2 regions of the Lysinibacillus sp. FSL K6-0075 genome follow, and region 2 is predicted to be linked to the other one. Evidence: riboswitches for the same ligand, from Rfam matches in the RefSeq annotation. Region 2 holds a riboswitch; the other holds the start of a gene.
What was found. A riboswitch is a leader RNA that binds a small molecule or an ion and turns the genes downstream of it on or off. The one in region 2 is predicted to bind cobalamin.

Region 1: another riboswitch for cobalamin. It lies ahead of MHB65_RS11495 (ABC transporter substrate-binding protein); the one in region 2 lies ahead of MHB65_RS12475 (glutaredoxin).

What each region holds. Positions count from the first base shown of each region.
Region 1 covers NZ_CP151947.1:2,345,951-2,355,152, reverse strand. The annotation lists gene MHB65_RS11525 (dihydrofolate reductase) at 1-290, opposite strand, end outside; gene MHB65_RS11520 (alpha/beta hydrolase) at 451-1,368, shown strand; gene MHB65_RS11515 (class I SAM-dependent rRNA methyltransferase) at 1,431-2,627, shown strand; gene MHB65_RS11510 (amino acid oxidase) at 2,709-3,209, shown strand; gene MHB65_RS11505 (S9 family peptidase) at 3,275-5,263, opposite strand; gene MHB65_RS11500 (precorrin-3B methylase) at 5,335-6,012, opposite strand; gene MHB65_RS11495 (ABC transporter substrate-binding protein) at 6,065-7,057, opposite strand; cobalamin riboswitch at 7,224-7,411, opposite strand; gene MHB65_RS11490 (translation factor GTPase family protein) at 7,570-9,202, shown strand, end outside.
Region 2 covers NZ_CP151947.1:2,543,765-2,552,966, forward strand. The annotation lists gene MHB65_RS12460 (enoyl-CoA hydratase/isomerase family protein) at 1-633, shown strand, start outside; cobalamin riboswitch at 758-947, shown strand; gene MHB65_RS12465 (hypothetical protein) at 1,149-1,343, shown strand; gene MHB65_RS12470 (hypothetical protein) at 1,337-1,996, shown strand; cobalamin riboswitch at 2,297-2,475, shown strand; gene MHB65_RS12475 (glutaredoxin) at 2,592-2,816, shown strand; gene nrdI (class Ib ribonucleoside-diphosphate reductase assembly flavoprotein NrdI) at 2,813-3,172, shown strand; gene nrdE (class 1b ribonucleoside-diphosphate reductase subunit alpha) at 3,169-5,262, shown strand; gene nrdF (class 1b ribonucleoside-diphosphate reductase subunit beta) at 5,250-6,218, shown strand; gene dut (dUTP diphosphatase) at 6,231-6,668, shown strand; gene MHB65_RS12500 (hypothetical protein) at 6,886-7,122, shown strand; gene MHB65_RS12505 (hypothetical protein) at 7,256-8,188, shown strand; gene MHB65_RS12510 (PaaI family thioesterase) at 8,331-8,822, opposite strand; partial or broken gene MHB65_RS12515 (cupin domain-containing protein) at 8,996-9,202, shown strand, end outside.

The sequences.
Region 1 (9,202 bases), 200 kb from region 2:
CCACCAATAATCATCACCTCAGGTACATCTCCAGCTAGCGCTAAAGCCGCTTCCAAGCTTGTCACGATTTCAATGCCCGCTGCCTGATAGTTTTCATCACGCGTAATGACGATGTTGCGTCGCCCTGGAAGTGGTCGACCGATGGATTCAAATGTTTTACGTCCCATAATCATAGGCTTGCCCATTGTTTTTTGTTTAAAATACTGCAAATCCCCTGGTAAATGCCACGGCATCCCATTGTTATAACCGATGACGTGGTTGTCATCATGTGCCACAATTAAAGAAATCATACTGTCCCTCCAAATACGTTCATCCCTTTTATTATAAACATAATGCGCTGATTTCACCTCATTTATAAATAAATAAACTTTTTCTAAATCAAATCCTAGTAAAATTATACGAATAGTTTATAATAGAAATAACAAACCTCACGATAAAGGAATGATGAAGATGACTACTTTAAGAAAAGAAGCTGTTCACTATATAGAAGCTCAGCGCACTGGTACACCTTATTACAAAGTGACACCACAGGAAGCGAGAGCTATGCGTACGGTTACGCAATGGCAATCCGCCCATAAACCGAAGCTAGCATCCATTGAGGATCACAACATTACGGTGCGAGATGGCGCGCAAATTACAGTTCGGCTTTATACGCCCGTTGTCAGTAAAGCATTACCAGTTATTGTTTATTACCATGGTGGTGGCTGGGTCTATGGCAATTTAGAATCTGTCGATGCAGGCTGCCAGCTATTAGCAGATCAGGCACAGGCGCTTGTGGTGTCAGTGGATTATCGTTTAGCACCCGAATACCCCTTCCCAACACCCTTACATGATGCCTACGATAGCTTAGTATGGGTGCATGACCATATTGAAGCAATAGGTGGAGATGTAAGTCGATTGTCGGTTGCTGGGGATAGTGCAGGTGGAAATTTAGCTACAGTCGTTGCGCACTTAGCTACTGCACTGGATGGTCCAACGCTACAAGCGCAAGCACTGATCTATCCTGTGACAAATGTCGATTTTTCAACAGTATCCTATCTGGCATATGGTGAAAATTACGGCTTAGATGCACAAGCCATGCAATGGTTCTCTCAGCACTATACGGAGGAAGCAAACTTTACGAATCCATTTGTGTCCCCTCTTCAGCTAGAGGATGTCCGTAACATGCCAAAAACACTGATTATCGCTGCAGAGGCAGATGTTCTCTTTGATGAGGGTCTAAGCTATGCACAAAAGTTAAAAGCTGCTGGTGTGGCAGTCGAGCATATTACAATGCCAGGATTAATCCATAGCTATTTCAGTAAAATGAATTATTTTGAAGACGCAACAATTGAAACCGTGACAAAAATTGCGCAATTCCTGAAATAAGCTTGGCTATCCTGCTCAAACAGTGCGATAATAGAGCAAAACGTTTTTTAAAGGATGACACTATGACACAAATAATGGCACTACAAATACAACAGCCCTTTTCTGATCAATTAAAAAAAGGCTACCCTCTTATTTCAAAGGAAGCGGTCGATGCACGACGTCTACCTGCTGAGCAAGGAACACTCCTAAAGCTCATGGATCACCATAACCGTTTTATTGGAACAGGTTACTACGGAATCCAAAATAAAGGGATTGGCTGGGTGCTAACGACCGATGCGAATGAAACCATCGATAAACCTTTTTTTATGAAAAAATTCAAAAAAGCCATCGACAATCGTGCTGCATTCTTCAACAATGAAAACACAACAGCTTTTCGTGTATTTAACGGTGAAGGAGATGGCATCGGCGGTCTAACGATCGACTTTTTTAACGGCTACTACATGGTGAGCTGGTATAGTGAGGGTATTTACTCATTTAGAGAAGTGGTTTATGAGGCGCTTGCTGAGACAGTGAACTACCAAGCGATTTATGAGAAAAAACGCTTTGATAGCAAAGGACAGTATATCGAGCAGGATGATTTTGTGATGGGCACGCCAGGCGAATTTCCCATCATGGTAAAGGAAAATGGTATGACCTATGCAGTGCATTTAAACGATGGTGCTATGACAGGGATTTTCCTTGATCAACGTGAGGTGCGATTGGCTATTCGTGAGCGTTATGCGAATAATACTGACATGCTGAATACGTTCTCCTATACAGGAGCATTTTCTGTGGCAGCTGCTCTAGGAGGTGCCATCAAGACAACGAGTGTAGATGTAGCCAAGCGCAGTCTAGCCAAAACGATTGAGCAATTTAGTGTCAATCATATTGATTATGAGGCACAGGATATAAAAGTCATGGATGTCTTTCATTATTTTAAATATGCGCAGCGTCATGCTTTACAGTTTGACCTTGTCGTTTTAGACCCACCTAGCTTTGCACGTACGAAGCAAATGACCTTTTCAACGGCAAAGGACTACCCTAAATTACTGAAGGACACGATTGCCATTACCGCTAAAAACGGCATCATTGTGGCTTCCACAAATAATGCTAGCTTCGGTATGAAAAAGTTCAAAGGCTTTATTGACCAAGCATTTAAAGAAACTCGTACACGCTATAAAATCGTGGAGGAATACGGTTTGCCGAAGGATTTCCGAGTACAACGTGAATACCCTGAGTTTAATTATCTGAAGGTCGTGTTCATCCAGAAAATCGACTAACCCATCGAGAATCACACCTTGTTGTGATTCTTTTTTTATGTGATGAACACAACGATATCGTGAGAAAAAAGGAGGATAATTGTGAAAAAATTTTTATTCATATTAAGTTTGTTAGTATTAGTTGCATGTTCAAATGATGAAACTAAATATGATGGAGCGCCTTTAAAAATGGCTGTAGTTGGTACTATCCCTGAATTAAATAACGAAAAAATTCATTTCGAAACCATTGCATTAGATGAATTTAGCGAGGATACATTACATATTTCCACAAATTTTGATGCTGTTATGATAACACCCATGATGTTTGAAGAAGCATCAGCTGATAAATTGGTTAAAGCTTATGAAAACGCTAAAATCCCTATTGTTTTTTTTGATTCACCAAAACGTCATTTTCCATTTACAAGAGAAGGAACTACATTTGAAACGGCTCATTGGGAATCATTAAAGAACGGTTCTCATACAACAATTTATTTATATGATCATGATGCAAATCGAGAAGATGTTTGGTATTTCTATATGAAAGGTGAGAAAGGGTTAGATATCCTTTACAAAGAGATTTTTCAAACGATTGAAACGTTATAAACAATCATACAGGGCTTTTCTATTAAAAATAGCCTAAGAAGCTATGCTCTTCTTAGGCCACCCTATTATAGATATTTCACAAACCAATCACGAATATATTCAAGTCGATTAATTCGTAATGTGGGCTTGCCGCTCCTTGATAGTTCATGATTCGCCTCAGGGAAACGAACGAATTTTGTTTCTTTTTTCCGATACTTTAAGGCAATAAATAATTGTTCTGCCTGCTCAATTGGACAACGATAGTCTTTTTCACCATGTAAAATCAATAATGGTGTCTCCACATTGTCTACATATTTCAGCGGTGAATGATGCCATAGCTTCTCTATATCATCGAGTCCTGCTTGAATTTGCCAGTCTGTAAAGTAATAGCCGATATCACTGACACCCGCAAAGCTAATCCAGTTTGAAATGGAGCGCTGCGTCACAGCCGCTTTAAAGCGATTTGTATGGCCCACAATCCAGTTGGTCATAAAGCCACCATAGCTTCCACCTGTTACACCAAGACGGTCTTGGTCAATAAAATCATAGTGCTCCAAAGCGTAGTCTACCGCTGCCATTAAGTCTGCATAATCATTGCCACCATAATCGCCACGTACTGCATCCACAAATTTTTGGCCATAGCCATGACTACCACGCGGATTAGTATAAAGCACTGCAAAGCCTTGTGCAGCAAGGATTTGAAATTCATTAAAGTAGGTGTTGCCATACATCGCATGTGGACCACCATGGATTTCAAGAATAAGAGGATACTTCTTCCCTTCTTCATAGCCAACTGGCTTCATGATCCAGCCATTGACTTTCCAGCCTTCAGCGCCTTCCAATTCAATACTTTCGGGAACAGCTAATGTTTTGGTCTTTAAAAATTCTTCATTAATTGACGTCAACTGTTCTTTGTCACCTGTTTTTAGGTTTACATAAAACAAATCGCCTGGGTTTGTCGTTGTGCTAATCGCTACAATAGCCTGATCGTTTTGCGGATCAAGTGAAAAGCCATAGACATATTGATCATCATGAATCGCTGGGTAAATTTCGCCATCTACATTTCCGAAATAAATCGCTGCATTGCCGTGATCTGTGACTTGGAAGTAGAAGCTATGATTATCATTCATCCATTGCACGCGTGGTGACGCTACCCCTTGTAGAAAATCACCGATGACAAAATCACCGACAGGCGCATCGAATTCACTTGTTACACAGTTTAGCAGTTTTTGCTCCATGTCATATATCCATAGCTTCGCTTGTGTGGCATTTTCAAATTCACGCTCTCCGCCTACAAAAGAAAGGAATCGGCTATTCGGAGACCAAGCCGTTTGGTAATATGCACCAGAGCCTTCTGTTAGCTTGCGGCTCTGTTTAGTTTCTAAATCCAATAAAAAGATATCCACATTAAATGAGAAATCCAAATCCTCCGCTTTATCGGCTAAGTACGTAAGGTATTTGCCGTCTGGCGACCATGTACCGAGATGGAAGTACTCTTTTCCCTCCGTCACTTGCTCTAGCTCTCCTGATTCCACATTGACAAGGGCAATATGGATAAACTGCTCCATATCAATAAATCCACCAGCATCCGATTTGTGCTTCATTTTCTCGATTTCTAGTGGCTTGAGTTCTTTATCCTTCTTCTTCTCATCCTCCGCTTTATCTTGGATGGTTTCATCTTTCCCTAGGACGACTGAAAAAGCAATTTTCTTGCCACATGGGGACCAGACAGGGGATGTCGCCCCATTTTTACAATGTGTCAGCTGTTTTGCCTCTCCACCTGCTTTCGATAGCACATAAATTTGCGATTTACCTGTTCTCGTTGACAAAAACGCAATTTGGCTGCCATCTGGTGACCAAACAGGGGAACTTGTTCTATCCTCACCAAATGTCCATTGCTGTGGCGTTTTGTCCTTCAAGTTTATGTAAAATAAATTCGAGATATAGTCGTTTTTCTTCTCGTCCATACGAGTCTCTACATAAACTACCTCAGTTCCATCGGGTGATAGCTGTGGATCTGCTACTGATTTTAAGTGATAAAGATCTTCTGGTTGAATCCCTTGTTTCGATGTCATGTTCTTGCTCCTTTGTATTGTAATTTTCTGTGCCTTACTACAATACTTCGACACCCTAAGTAATATTCCTGCTATTTAATAGAATTTTTTACTAGTTCCCAATATTCTGCGGACTTGGTTCTGCGATAAAATTTATAAAAGGGTTCATTCGGGCGAGCATGCTCTTTATAAAGGCTTATCATGTGCAATAAAAAATCTTCAATGTGCTCGACACCTACCCTTTTAGCGAATAATGTGCCAGCCTGTGCCTTTGCCCCCATCGGCACAGCACCTAAATAGACATCAAAGCTTTCCTGCTGATACACGAGCCCAATATCATCATAGACTGCATTGTAGCAGGCAGATGCACAGCCATTGATATTGACACGTACTCTTGCAGGTACCTTGATCCCCTCTAAAGCATGATAAAGATGTTCAGTTATCGGAGCAGCCTCCATTTTCTCACCATCACAAAAATCGCAAGCCTTCATGGCAATAATGGAGCCAGAGGACGCAACATAAAGACCCGCTTCCTGTAAGGCTTGCACAGCTTCTGTCGCATCGCTCGTTGGAATGGATACGAGAATACTATAGGAGGCGGAATACTTAATCGCACCCTTTTCGCCAGCAATTTCGGCTATTTTTTGAAATTGCGCTGGCGTATAATGCTTATTGATAATGCCAGGGCTAACTGCTAGACGGGTAAATTCACCCTCACGGTTTAGTGTTTCAAATGTTTGATCTGGTACGTTTTTTTGAAATGCGTTCATTGATATCGCTCCTTATGAAAAAGGAGCTAGCAAAGCGCTAGCTCAAATTGGTTTAAAAGTTTTCAGGATAGAAGCCCTTCGCTAAAATTTCAATGGCCTCTGCCGCACGAACCCCTTCAGATGCTGCTGAAAGTGGCAGGATGACAAAGTGATCATTCTTGACAGCTTCCATCTCCTTTAATGCTGGATCATTTTTTAAGAATTGGATCTTTTGTTCTGCCGTTGTTTCACCATAATCAATCACGACAACAACCTCTGGATTACGATCTACTGCATCTTCCTTCGACACAGTTGTCCAGCCTGATTCCACATCACCAAAGATATTTTGACCACCCGCGATTGTCACCAGCTCATTCATAAAGTTTTGACCAGCTGTAAATACATCCTTTTCACCGCTATCAAACACAAGAACACGTAATTTTTCGCTATCTTTTGGTAATTTAGCTTGTACTGCCTCTACATCTTTTGTCATTTGCTCAATTAAAGCTTCGCCACGATCTTCGATACGGAAAATCTTCGCGATATTGCGAATATCAGTGAAAATATCTTCTAATGTTGGTTTTGTCATGTTAGAAGCCGTATGTAAATACGTATGAATGCCTAATTCTTCAAGCTCCTCTGGTGTGCCAACGCCCTTTTCACCAAAGCCACTTTTCCAGCCTGCATATAAGAAATCCGCCTCGGCATCAATCACTTGCTCCTTCGTTGGGTATTGGTCAGAAAGCACAGGGACTTTATCGTATGCCTCTTGCAGGGGCTCATAGATTTTGTCATCTAAGTAAGCCGTCCCAACCATAGAATCCTCTAAGCCAAGCGCCAGCATAATTTCTGTCACATGCTGATTTAAGCTAATCGCTTTCGTAGGTGCTTCCTTATATGTTTGGCTTGTGTCATTATTTTCAATGGTTACTTCTGTTGCTGCCTCAGATGGCTCAACCTTTTCACCTTGTGCTGCTGATTCAGTTTTGTCCTTTGCATTACAAGCCCCTAAAATAGCGACCAAGGCAATGATCATCATCAGCCATATACTTTTCCATTTCTTCATGTCCTTTTCTCCTTTGTTGTTAAAATATAGAAAGAAATCAGAGACTTCTTTACTACCCATGTGGTTGGAAGGGCATAAAAAAAACCCTCTTGTCGCCAAGAGAGTAGCATAGTGAAATAACGGTATCATCATTACCTTTATCACTATCCCCATCCTCGTGGTTCTTAGTCAAAAAACACATACTGGCAGGTATCCTGGCTTAGGTTCATCATCTATACGCCTTCCCATAGTTTTACTACAGTGGCATGCTGTATAGACTCCCCATTTACAGTTGCGGGACAGCATCGGAATTGCACCGATTTCCCTTTTAAGCAAATGACAAATGCCATTTGCACCAATACGTTCTATTATGGTCAATACTATTGATAGACTAGCGTAGTATGACGCTAATTATGCAATCATCACTATATTAGCACTATTTCGACAAAAATACGAACTATTTTACAAGAATTATATATGCGAGTATTCTGTTACAATGAAAAGATAGCAATCTATAGAAACGAGGATTTCTTATGTACAAAACAATCGGTGTACTGGCGCATGTGGATGCAGGGAAAACGACCTTCTCTGAGCAAGTGCTTTTTCATACAAATAGTATTCAAGCCCGTGGTCGAGTCGATCATCAGGATACCTTTCTTGATAATCATGAGCTAGAGCGCAGGCGTGGGATTACGATCTTTGCCGAGCAAGGTCGCATGAGCATTGGCGATGATACATACACATTGATTGATACACCTGGGCATGTCGATTTCTCCCCTGAGATGGAGCGTGCCATCCGTGTGATGGATTATGCCATTATTATCATTAGCGCAGTCGAAGGGATACAAGGCCATACTGAAACCGTGTGGCAGCTTTTACGTAAATACCATGTCCCAACCTTCTTCTTTATCAATAAAACGGATCGTGAAGGAGCAAATGTAGGAGCTGTCATGAGCCAGCTTCGTAAAGATTGCTCTCAGCATGTGTTGTTCGTCGATGAACCGCTGCGAGCAGATTATGTGTCAAATAGCATCATGGAATGGCTGGCGGAGCGCGACGAAAAATTGCTGGATGCCTTTCTGAATGAGTCATTAGAGCATGAACCATGTCTTGCTCAGCTACAGGCCATGATTAAAAACGAATGTGCTTTCCCTTGCTTTATAGGCTCTGCCTTAAAGGATGAGGGCATTCAGGAATTTCTTGACCAGCTTCCCCTGTTAACGGCTACCCAATTTGAGCAGGATGTCCCGTTTGAAGGAGAGGTTTTTAAAATTCGTCATGATGGGCATCAGCGTTTAACCTTTATGAAGGCTGTCAAGGGCTCCTTACATGTGCGGGATGAATTTTCATTTGGTGAAGTGACGGAAAAAGTGACAGAAATTCGCCTTTATAATGGCAGTCGCTTTGAGACCGTTCAACAGGTTGAAGCAGGAGAGATTTTCGCGGTGAAAGGGCTGAGTCAGGCAAACATTGGAGATCGAATCGGTACAACGACGCTAACACAGCCCTATGAGCTTGTCCCAACGCTACAGGCAAAGGTTCAATATGCGGGCGATCAGCATATCAAGGAAGTGCTACAGATTTTCCGTTTAATTGAAGCCGAAGAGCCTTCTTTACGTGTCGTTTGGCAGGAAAAGTTCCAGGAAATCCATGTCCATATTATGGGTGTCATTCAATTGGAGGTCCTGACAGAGGTATTAATGAGACGTTTTTCATTAGCCGTCTCCTTTGGCGAGCCGCAAATTTTATATATGGAGACCATTGCGACGAAGGTGACAGGCTATGGCCATTTCGAGCCACTCAAGCATTATGCGGAAGTTCATTTATTAATGGAGCCAAATCCACGTGGAACCGGCAATACCTTCAGCAATGCCTGTCATGCAGATCATTTATCCGTAGGCAATCAGCGCCTTGTTGAAAAGCACCTGTTTGAGCGCGATCATCATGGCTTACTTACAGGCTTCCCTGTAACAGATGTTCATTTTACGCTTCTAACAGGTCGCGGGCATAATGAACATACATCGGGCGGCGATTTCCGAGAAGCTAGTTTCCGTGCGCTGCGCCAGGGACTAGAGCAAGCCCAAAATGTTCTACTTGAACCCTATTATCGTTTTAAAATGAAGGCTTCAAACGACTTTATCGGCCGCATGATGACTGACGTTCAGC
Region 2 (9,202 bases):
TTTCCGGATGTTGGAGCTGGCTATTTCTTAAATCAAGCACCAGGCTATGTAGGATACTACTTAGCCTTAACTGCATCGGTCATCCGAGCTGCGGATGTTCTCTTTGCCAATGGCGCAGATTGCTACATGACAAGCGATCAGTTAGACACTTTCCTAGCGCGCATTGAACAATTAGACTGGCATACATTGGAGACCAGCACAGCTCTAGGCCAATTAATGGAGGACTATTCAAGTACACCTTTAACAAACAGTGATCTTGCTCACCTCCAACATAAGATCGATCAGCATTTTTCAAAATATACTGTGGAAGAGATAGTTGAATCCTTAGACAATGATCCAAGTAAATTTGCGCAAGAAACAAAGCAGTTCCTTCTATCTAAATCTCCATCATCGTTAAAGATTACGTTAAAGCAACTGATAGATGCTCAAGATAAGACATTAGAGGAATGCTTTGCGACAGATTTAATCTTGGCTAAAAACTTTTTAAGACATGAGGATTTCTTTGAAGGTGTACGCTCTGTTGTCATTGATAAGGACCGAAATCCACAATATACCTATCAAACATTCAATGAATTTACAGATAAAGACCTAGAAAATTTCTTTCAAGATCGTAATGCGACAGTAAAAAAGTAAAAACAAGTGGATTTTCTATTGATAAACGTTGAAACCATCTACTATTTAAAAGGTAGATGGTTTCTTGTTTGTAGTGATATGCGAAGTAAGTTAGCAAAGAGATTGATATGTTATACTATAAAAAACGGAATAACAGGATAAAGGTACAAATTCATAATGAGTTTGTTTAAAAGGGAAGTTCGGTGAAAATCCGGCGCTGTCCCGCAACTGTAATTCGGAGTACATTTTCAAAGCCACTGTTATGTCATGTAATGGGAAGGGAAAATGTGTGATGATCATAAGCCAGGAGACCTGCCTTTGTCTAGTACAGCCAAAAAACCTACGAGGATAGGGGGTGTTGAGTGTGACGAATTACCTTCATCATACTCATAGTGCGACAACCAAGAAAAGGGTCTCTATTCAGTATAGACGACTTATTTTATATTGGTTGAAGAACTATGTAGTATTTAAGTCATAGCTAGCATCTTACCTAAGGGGAAAGATGTTTTTTTTATGAACGAATAGGAGTGAACAAGATGACATCACATTCAATTTTATTTTATGAAAATCAATTAAAGCAGCAAATAATGAACAACCTTTCTAGTGAGCACATGATTTCCCTACAAGTTTATATCAAAATATTAATACAAGAAAATCCTGATGATTACAAAAATATTAATTATGCCTATCTAAATATAAAACGTGAGTTAGTCGGGGCAATAGAATGCTGATAGATGAAAAAATTTTAGAAGATAGCATTGATATTGATCAAGATACTCTATTTAGAAATTTGGATCATTTTGAGCTAGAGAGATGCTTTGTATTAGAATATTTAGAGATACTGTTAAAATGGAATAAACAAACACACGCTATTTCTGAAGAAAAACTTCAAAAGCTTTGGATGAAACTGATAAGAAAATATAAATTTTCTCTTGATGAATGGGAAAGAAATGCTGGAAATACGAATATTCACTCGTATCTTGTGAAAGAACAAGGGCATGGTCTACAAAAATTAATTCGTTTTTACAGGGACCGTCATGGAGTGAAATGGTTAGAAAATGCCTTTGATTATGGCATGACATTGCTAATGAAAGGTGGGGAAATGCCAGCATTAGAAATGTTTTTCCTCACAAATTTAATATGTTACAAGTGGCAACTAGACTACTTAGAGGATAAAGAAGTGCAATATTACTTTTCTCATTCAGTAAATGGGAAAGTGAAAGAGGTCTATGATCGTTTTAGGGCTTACGATAGAGAACAGAATCTATTAACTGCAACTAAATTATATAAGCTTTTATCCAAATATAATCCTCAATTTCATACAAATTCTGCAGCAACGCCGGAATTTTATAAGGAATTGGCCCTGTTTATTGAAAAGCACTAATAGATGTTCCTAGTGTCAAACAGTCTATTTTTCTTCAGAATATAGACTGTTTCCATAGCTATTCAAGATTATTTTAGGCATTCTATAAATGAATAGATTTACTGTAGATAGATTTTAATAGAAAATCTCGTACATCGTTTAAAATATATATTTTGTTTAGGTATAAGTAATTAGTGATAATCTATTTCGAACTACATAATAAAAAATACTGAATAATCCAAAAATAAAGAAGTTTAGAATCTAGATTTACTTTTCATTTGAAGGATGGTAAACTTAAAACTATTGAACAACAACAATATATTGTGTTCGTTTTACTAAGGTACTACTATATGTAGTTTAAAAGGGAAGTTCGGTACAATTCCGACGCTGTCCCCGCAACTGTTAAGCTGACGATGATAGCATCCACTGTGCATGCGCATGGGAAGGAAATCAGAGAATGAAGCAAAGCCAGGAGACCTGCCTTTCTAAAACAAATTAATCATTTCTTCGGGGATTAAGAGATGGGAACGTCGGTATTTTTAGTATGTTAACGTTTCCATTTTAGCTATCTCTCTTAAAGAGATAGCCTTTTTATTTTATGAAAAGAGGGATTTCTATGAAACTTTATACGAAAACAATTTGTCCAAAATGCCTGTGGGTAAAATCTGAATTACAACGTGCAGGACTTGAAGCAGAAATTGTTAACATTGATCACGATGAACAAGCTAAGCAAACCATTATAGATGCAGGTTTTTTAAGTGTGCCTGTTTTAGAAATGAATGAAACCTTTATAGGAGATGTTCAGGAAATTGTTTCTCAAATTGAGTTGATTACCCTATGATCGTTTATGCAAGTCGTACAGGCAATGTCCGAAATGTTGTATCCAAATTAAAGGCAGAAGCTATCGAGCTCTCTGAAGAATTGCGACTGAATAAGCCGTATCTTTTAATTACCTACACAGATGGTTTAGGTGACATTCCAGCGAAGGTGCAACGCTTTTTAGAAAAAAACAGAGATTTTTGTAAAGGAGTAGTTGCCAGTGGCAATAGTAACTTTGGCCATCATGTATTTGGCGCTGCTGGTGAGAAAATTGCTACTACCTATCATGTACCCTTAGTAAGGAAATTAGATTTACGAGGCAATCAAACAGATTATGAAGCAATACAAACGTTTTATGAAACGAGGGTAATGAGATGAAAACCTATTTAAAGCTTAATAATGACGTACTGAATCGTTATAGTACAACTGGATTACTTGAGTTAGAAAAAGATCGTGAAGCTACGCGCCGCTACTTTTTAGAGTATGTCAACGTACGTTTGCGTTATTTTATAGATATTGAGGAAAAAATCCGCTATTTAGTTGATGAGGGCTACTATGAGAAAGCATTTATCGACATGTACGAAATGGAATTTATTAAGAAGTTGTATAAAAAAGCCTATGATTATAATTTCCGATTCCCATCCTTTATGAGCGCCAGCAAGTTTTATGATAGCTATGCTATGAAAAGTCGTGACGGCGAAGAGATTTTAGAAAAATATGAGGATCGTATTGTTATTATTGCTTTGTATTTGGCTCAAGGCAACACAGCTTTAGCAGAACGTTCTGTCGAAGCGATGATGGAAGCCTATCAACCTGCCACACCAACTGCATTGAATAGTGGCAAGAAAGCACGTGGTGAATTAGTAAGCTGCTTTAAATTATCAATGGATGACTCCATGAATAGTATTGCCGAAAACATTGGCTATTGTTTAGAGCTATCACGCCTTGGTGGTGGGGTTGGGGTCAACTTAACAGATTTACGCCCTTTAGGGGATCCAATTAAAGAGATACTGAATCGTGCAAGTGGTGTCATCCCAGTTGCGAAACTGTTAGAAAATTCTTTCAGTTATTCGAATCAGCTAGGGCAACGAAATGGCTCTGGTGTTGTTTATTTAAATATTTTCCATGCAGATATAGAAAATTTCATTTCATCTAAAAAACCGAATGCCGATGATAAAATTCGCCTCGCAACCCTTTCAACAGGAATTATTATACCTAGTATTTTCTTCGAACTGATGAAACGCGATAAAGATATTGTTTTGTTTAGCCCATATGATATATATAAAGAATATGGCAAACGTATGTCTGAGATCTCCATCTCAGAAATGTATTACGAGCTACTTGATAACCCTAAAATTCGTAAAATTAAACGTTTGAATGCACGTAAGCTTTACACAGAGGTGAAAAAAGCACAATTTGAATCGGGCTATCCGTTTGAAATCTTTGATGATAATGTCAATAAGGTACATCCTTTAAAAAACATTGGTCGCGTAAAAATGTCCAATCTCTGTACCGAAATTCTGCAAGTGCAAGAGACAAGTATTATTACGGACCAAGATCAACCAAATGACTATGGACTCGATGTATCGTGTAACTTAGGGTCTATTGATATCCATGCAGCAAGTAAAGTCAATGATTTCGGCGCATTAGTCGATACAGCCATGCACTTATTAACGAATGTGTCACAAATGACACATATCAAGAATGTACCGTCAGTTGCAAAAGCCAATCAATTAATGCATTCTGTAGGGCTTGGCTGTATGAACCTCCATGGGCATCTCGTGACGGAGGGCATCTTGTACGGCTCAAAAGATTCGATTGATTTCATGGATCACTTTATGGAAGCGATGAACTATTACTCACTGAAATCTTCGATGGAAATGGCGAAAGAAAAAGCTGCAACCTTCTACCGATTTGAGGACAGTGATTATGCATCAGGTAGCTATTTTGACCAATATATAACTAAGACTGAAGAAGAACTTTCACCTGTTGTGTTGAAAGCACTTGGCAATATTCCAATCATTACGAACAAGATGTGGGAAACGTTAAAGCAGGATGTAATGCAATACGGTCTATTCCATTCCTATCGTTTGGCTATTGCCCCAACTGGCAGTATCTCATATATTCGTAGCTGTACGGCTTCAATCGCACCATGTACAGAGCGCGTAGAGGTTCGTGATTATGCTGATAGTAGAACGATTTATCCAATGCCTCATCTAACAAATGACAACAGCCATTTATATGTGGAGGCATATGATGTAAATCCGTATGATTTAATTGATTTATACGCAGCTTCTCAAAAACACGTTGACCAAGGTATTTCCATGACACTTTATGTAACAGACAATTGGACAACCGAACAATTGGCTAAAGTATACATTTATGCATGGGTAAAGGGCATTAAGTCTGTTTACTATGTTCGTCAACGATTACAAAGCTTAGAGGAGTGTGTAGCATGTCAAATATAATCTATGAGGCCGTCAATTGGAATAAAGCAACAAGTGAGCTTGCCCAAATATTTTGGGATCAGCAATGGAAGCAAATTTGGTTTCCTGAAGAAATTGCGGTCAGTAAAGATATTAAGCAATGGAAAAGCTTTGAGCATCAAGACACATATAAAAAAGTATTTGCAGGATTAACCTTACTAGATACTGTACAAACAAATATAGGGATGAATCGTGTTGCCGCTTATACAGACGATTTACAGGAGAAGGCTGTCCTAACTGTTTTTGATGCATTTGAGGCCATCCATGCCAAATCTTACTCTTATATTTTCACAACGCTTTGTACAAATGAAGAAATAGACGAGCTATTTGAGTGGGTCAAGAAAAATGAATTCCTACAGTATAAGGCAAATAAAATTGCAGATATTTATAATAGTATTGAAGAAGGCAATCCAGAGAGTTTATGGAAAGCAATGTTCTCATCCGTCATGCTCGAATCCTTCCTTTTCTATTCTGGCTTTTTCTATCCATTGTACTTAGGGGGACAAGGCTTCCTACGAAACAGTGCTGAAATCATTTCACTTATTTTGCGCGACGAATCTATCCATGGTGTAGCAGTTGGATTTTTTGCTCAAAATCTATTCAAGCAATTTTCAAAGGAAAAACAAGAAGAGCTACATTTATGGGGCTATGAGCTATTATTAGATTTATATCAAAATGAAATGAAATATACCGATGATATTTATGCGGAAACAGGATTATCGCCTGAAGTGAGAGCGTATGTACGTTATAATGCTAATAAAGCACTAATGAATGTCGGCTTTGAAGCCATGTTCCCAGAAGAGGAAGTCAATCCGATTGTGATGAATGGTATTCGTAATGAAGGCTCCACATATGATTTCTTTTCACAAAAGGGTGCTACCTATGCCAAGGCAAAAGTTGCGCCGATCACAGATGACACATTCAATTTTAATCGTTAAGGATGAAGCACAATGAATCTAGAAGTAAAAATCAAAAAAATTCACGATGATGCCATGCTACCAATACAAGCCAACCCTGGTGATGCGGGCATGGATCTCTATTCCATCGAAGCCATAGAGATTCCAGCAGGCGTAGCCAAACTCGTTAAAACAGGTATTCAGATTGAATTACCTAAGGGAACAGAAGCACAAATTCGACCTAGAAGTGGACTAGCATTAAAGCATAGTGTAACTGTACTCAATAGCCCAGGCACAATAGATGAAGGCTATCGAGGCGAAATCGGCGTTATTTTAATCAACCATGGTCAAGAACCATTTATCGTAGAAAAATCCATGCGTATTGCCCAAATGGTTATTCAATTTGTTCCATCCATTCAATTAGTGGAAGTAGATGAATTATCTCAAACGGTCCGTGGGGCATCTGGATTTGGAGCAAGTGGTACGAAATAGCTTGGCTATATACAAATAGAAATTTCATAAAGTTTACTTAAAAATCCTGCGAAGATGCAGGATTTTTTTGTTGTCATTTATAATAGCAGAAGGAAATGATAGGGTTCATATGGAAGAAATGCACCATACTTTTATAAAAAACAAAGGCAGTAAGGTCAAACAGCCGGCAAACTTCACATGGTCTGTCCACAGCACCGTGATTGGAGGTTATTATAAAATGGACCAATATGATTTCTTCAATCAAGAAGGCAGCAGCATAGCTCATTTTGATCTCTATTCATTGGTACAATCCTCAGACAAACCTTTGACTGGAAAGCCAGACGTTTTGATTTATGATGCAACGGTTGACCAATGGCATGTGTTTAACAAAACAGCTAGTGATGCCATTTTTTCGTTAATGGGAACTGCTGCGAGAAATGGCTTTGTGACAGTTATTAGTAATACCGTTCCATGATTTTGTAAATCCATTAAAAACGCTTTAATGAATGAATAGAAGAGCACATATATTAGTACGAATGATATGTGCTCTTCTTTATTTTGTTATTTAAGGAGAAGAGTTTATTCTATTAAGATAGTGAGGATAAAAAATGAATAGGAAGAATGAAAAATACTATTTAACAGAAGATGAGCTGGAGGTATTTGAAACCTCTTTTCAGTATGGGAATTTAAAGAATGCTAATTATGTTTTTGTTGGGATGGAGGAAGGATTAGGGCGTTTTGGTTATCAAGAAAACCTAGAGGGCAGACTAAATTTTTTAACGAAGCACAATCATTATGTACATTACATCGATGCTGAACAGGATTATAGAAACGGATGGTATGTAACAGATAATGAAGCTTCACCTGCGCTCCTGACAGCCATCAATAGTAGTTTAGAAAATAGAGGTATCCCTATAAGCTGGGAAGTTGATAGAAAAATTTACCCAACCATGAGAATGCAAATTCGTTTAGCTAAGCTACTGGAAACAAATATGGATTTCTCTACTCTGGATTTATTTCAAAGTAATACAGACTATTCTTCGTATCCCTTACATACTAAAGACGGAGCAACCGCAATGTTTGATTGGTACCCTCTACCAAAAAGAAGTAAAAATGATTTTCCCTATATAGTTTCTGGAAAGTTTGACGATTTGAAATCCTATTATAAATATTATGATACTCAAGACACAACTCGAATAAATATTATTAAAAATATGTATGATACGTTGCCATTAAATATTAGTTTCGTTTATGTAGGCATACAAAGGGGAAAATTTAAATTACAAAAGCATTTTGAAGATGTGTTAGGGTTCCAGTTTGCTCCTTATAATACAGGCTTAGTGCCTGCTAGTTTTTCTACACGAATGGACCCTAGCCAGAAGCCTAAGCCTTTTAGTATAGGTCAAAGAACACGAGATGATGGTCACAGACAATTAGCCGTCATGACACCTTTTTGGGGAATGGGTCAATTCGGATTCGACGATATAAATGTAATGGCAGCTTGGGTTTATGAGAAACAAAGCCAATTCAATCTTGCTTAAACAGTTGAATTTGTAAGTTATGGAGAAGAAAAGATTAATTCGTTCTGTCTATTGAGACCTAAGTGCAGGAAGAAAGATAGTAGTAAGTTTAAAAACAAGTTAACCTTTGTTAAGGGCTAACTTGTTTTGATTTTGAGAAGGGCTAATCATTCTTATTTAGAAAAGTACTAGGCATTACGACAAGAACTACTGTACCGCGAGCACAAAGCGTATCCTGAGCGTAAACTTCGGTTTCAACCTTCCATTTTTTCGGATGAATTTCTTCAACAGTCCCAATTGCTTTTAATGGAACATGTTGTGGTGTTGGCTTCAGGAAATCTACATTAAGGTTAGCCGTTACAAATCGAGGTGGCTCCGCTCCATCACCAATTTCATGTCCATTTTTACGATGCAAAGCAAGCGCCGCTGACCCTGTTCCATGGCAATCAATTAATGAAGCAATTAAACCACCATAAATAAATCCCGGAATCCCCATATATTTTGATTCAGGTGTATAGATGGTGATTGTCTTTTCTTCTAGCCAACCCGTGCGCAGATGATGACCATCATCATTCAGTCGGCCACACCCATAACACCAAGCGATGTCATCCGGATAAATATCTTGAATTGCTTTTTCTACGCTTAATTCTTCCATTTTGCTCTCCCCAATACTCTAGTATTATCTGTTTCTAAACGAGCGTTAATCATTTAAGTATAATTAATTATTTCCATTCCATCAACAAAAATCTAAATATTCTATCTATTTTAAATTATTTAAACTAGAAGCATAACTATGAAGAAAACTCGGTTTGGCACTCCCATAAAGTTGGACAAATTTTATTAGTGACAGGTGGGGAGGGCTGGTATCAAGAAGAAGGGAAGTCGGCACAGCTTTTAAAAACGGGAGATGTCGTGAATATTCCACCGAATGTAAAACGCTGGCATGGTGCGACAAAAGAAAGCTGGTTTGTTCATTTAGCCATGACACCTGGTGAAACAGAATGGCTAGAACCAGTATTGGATGAATGGTATACT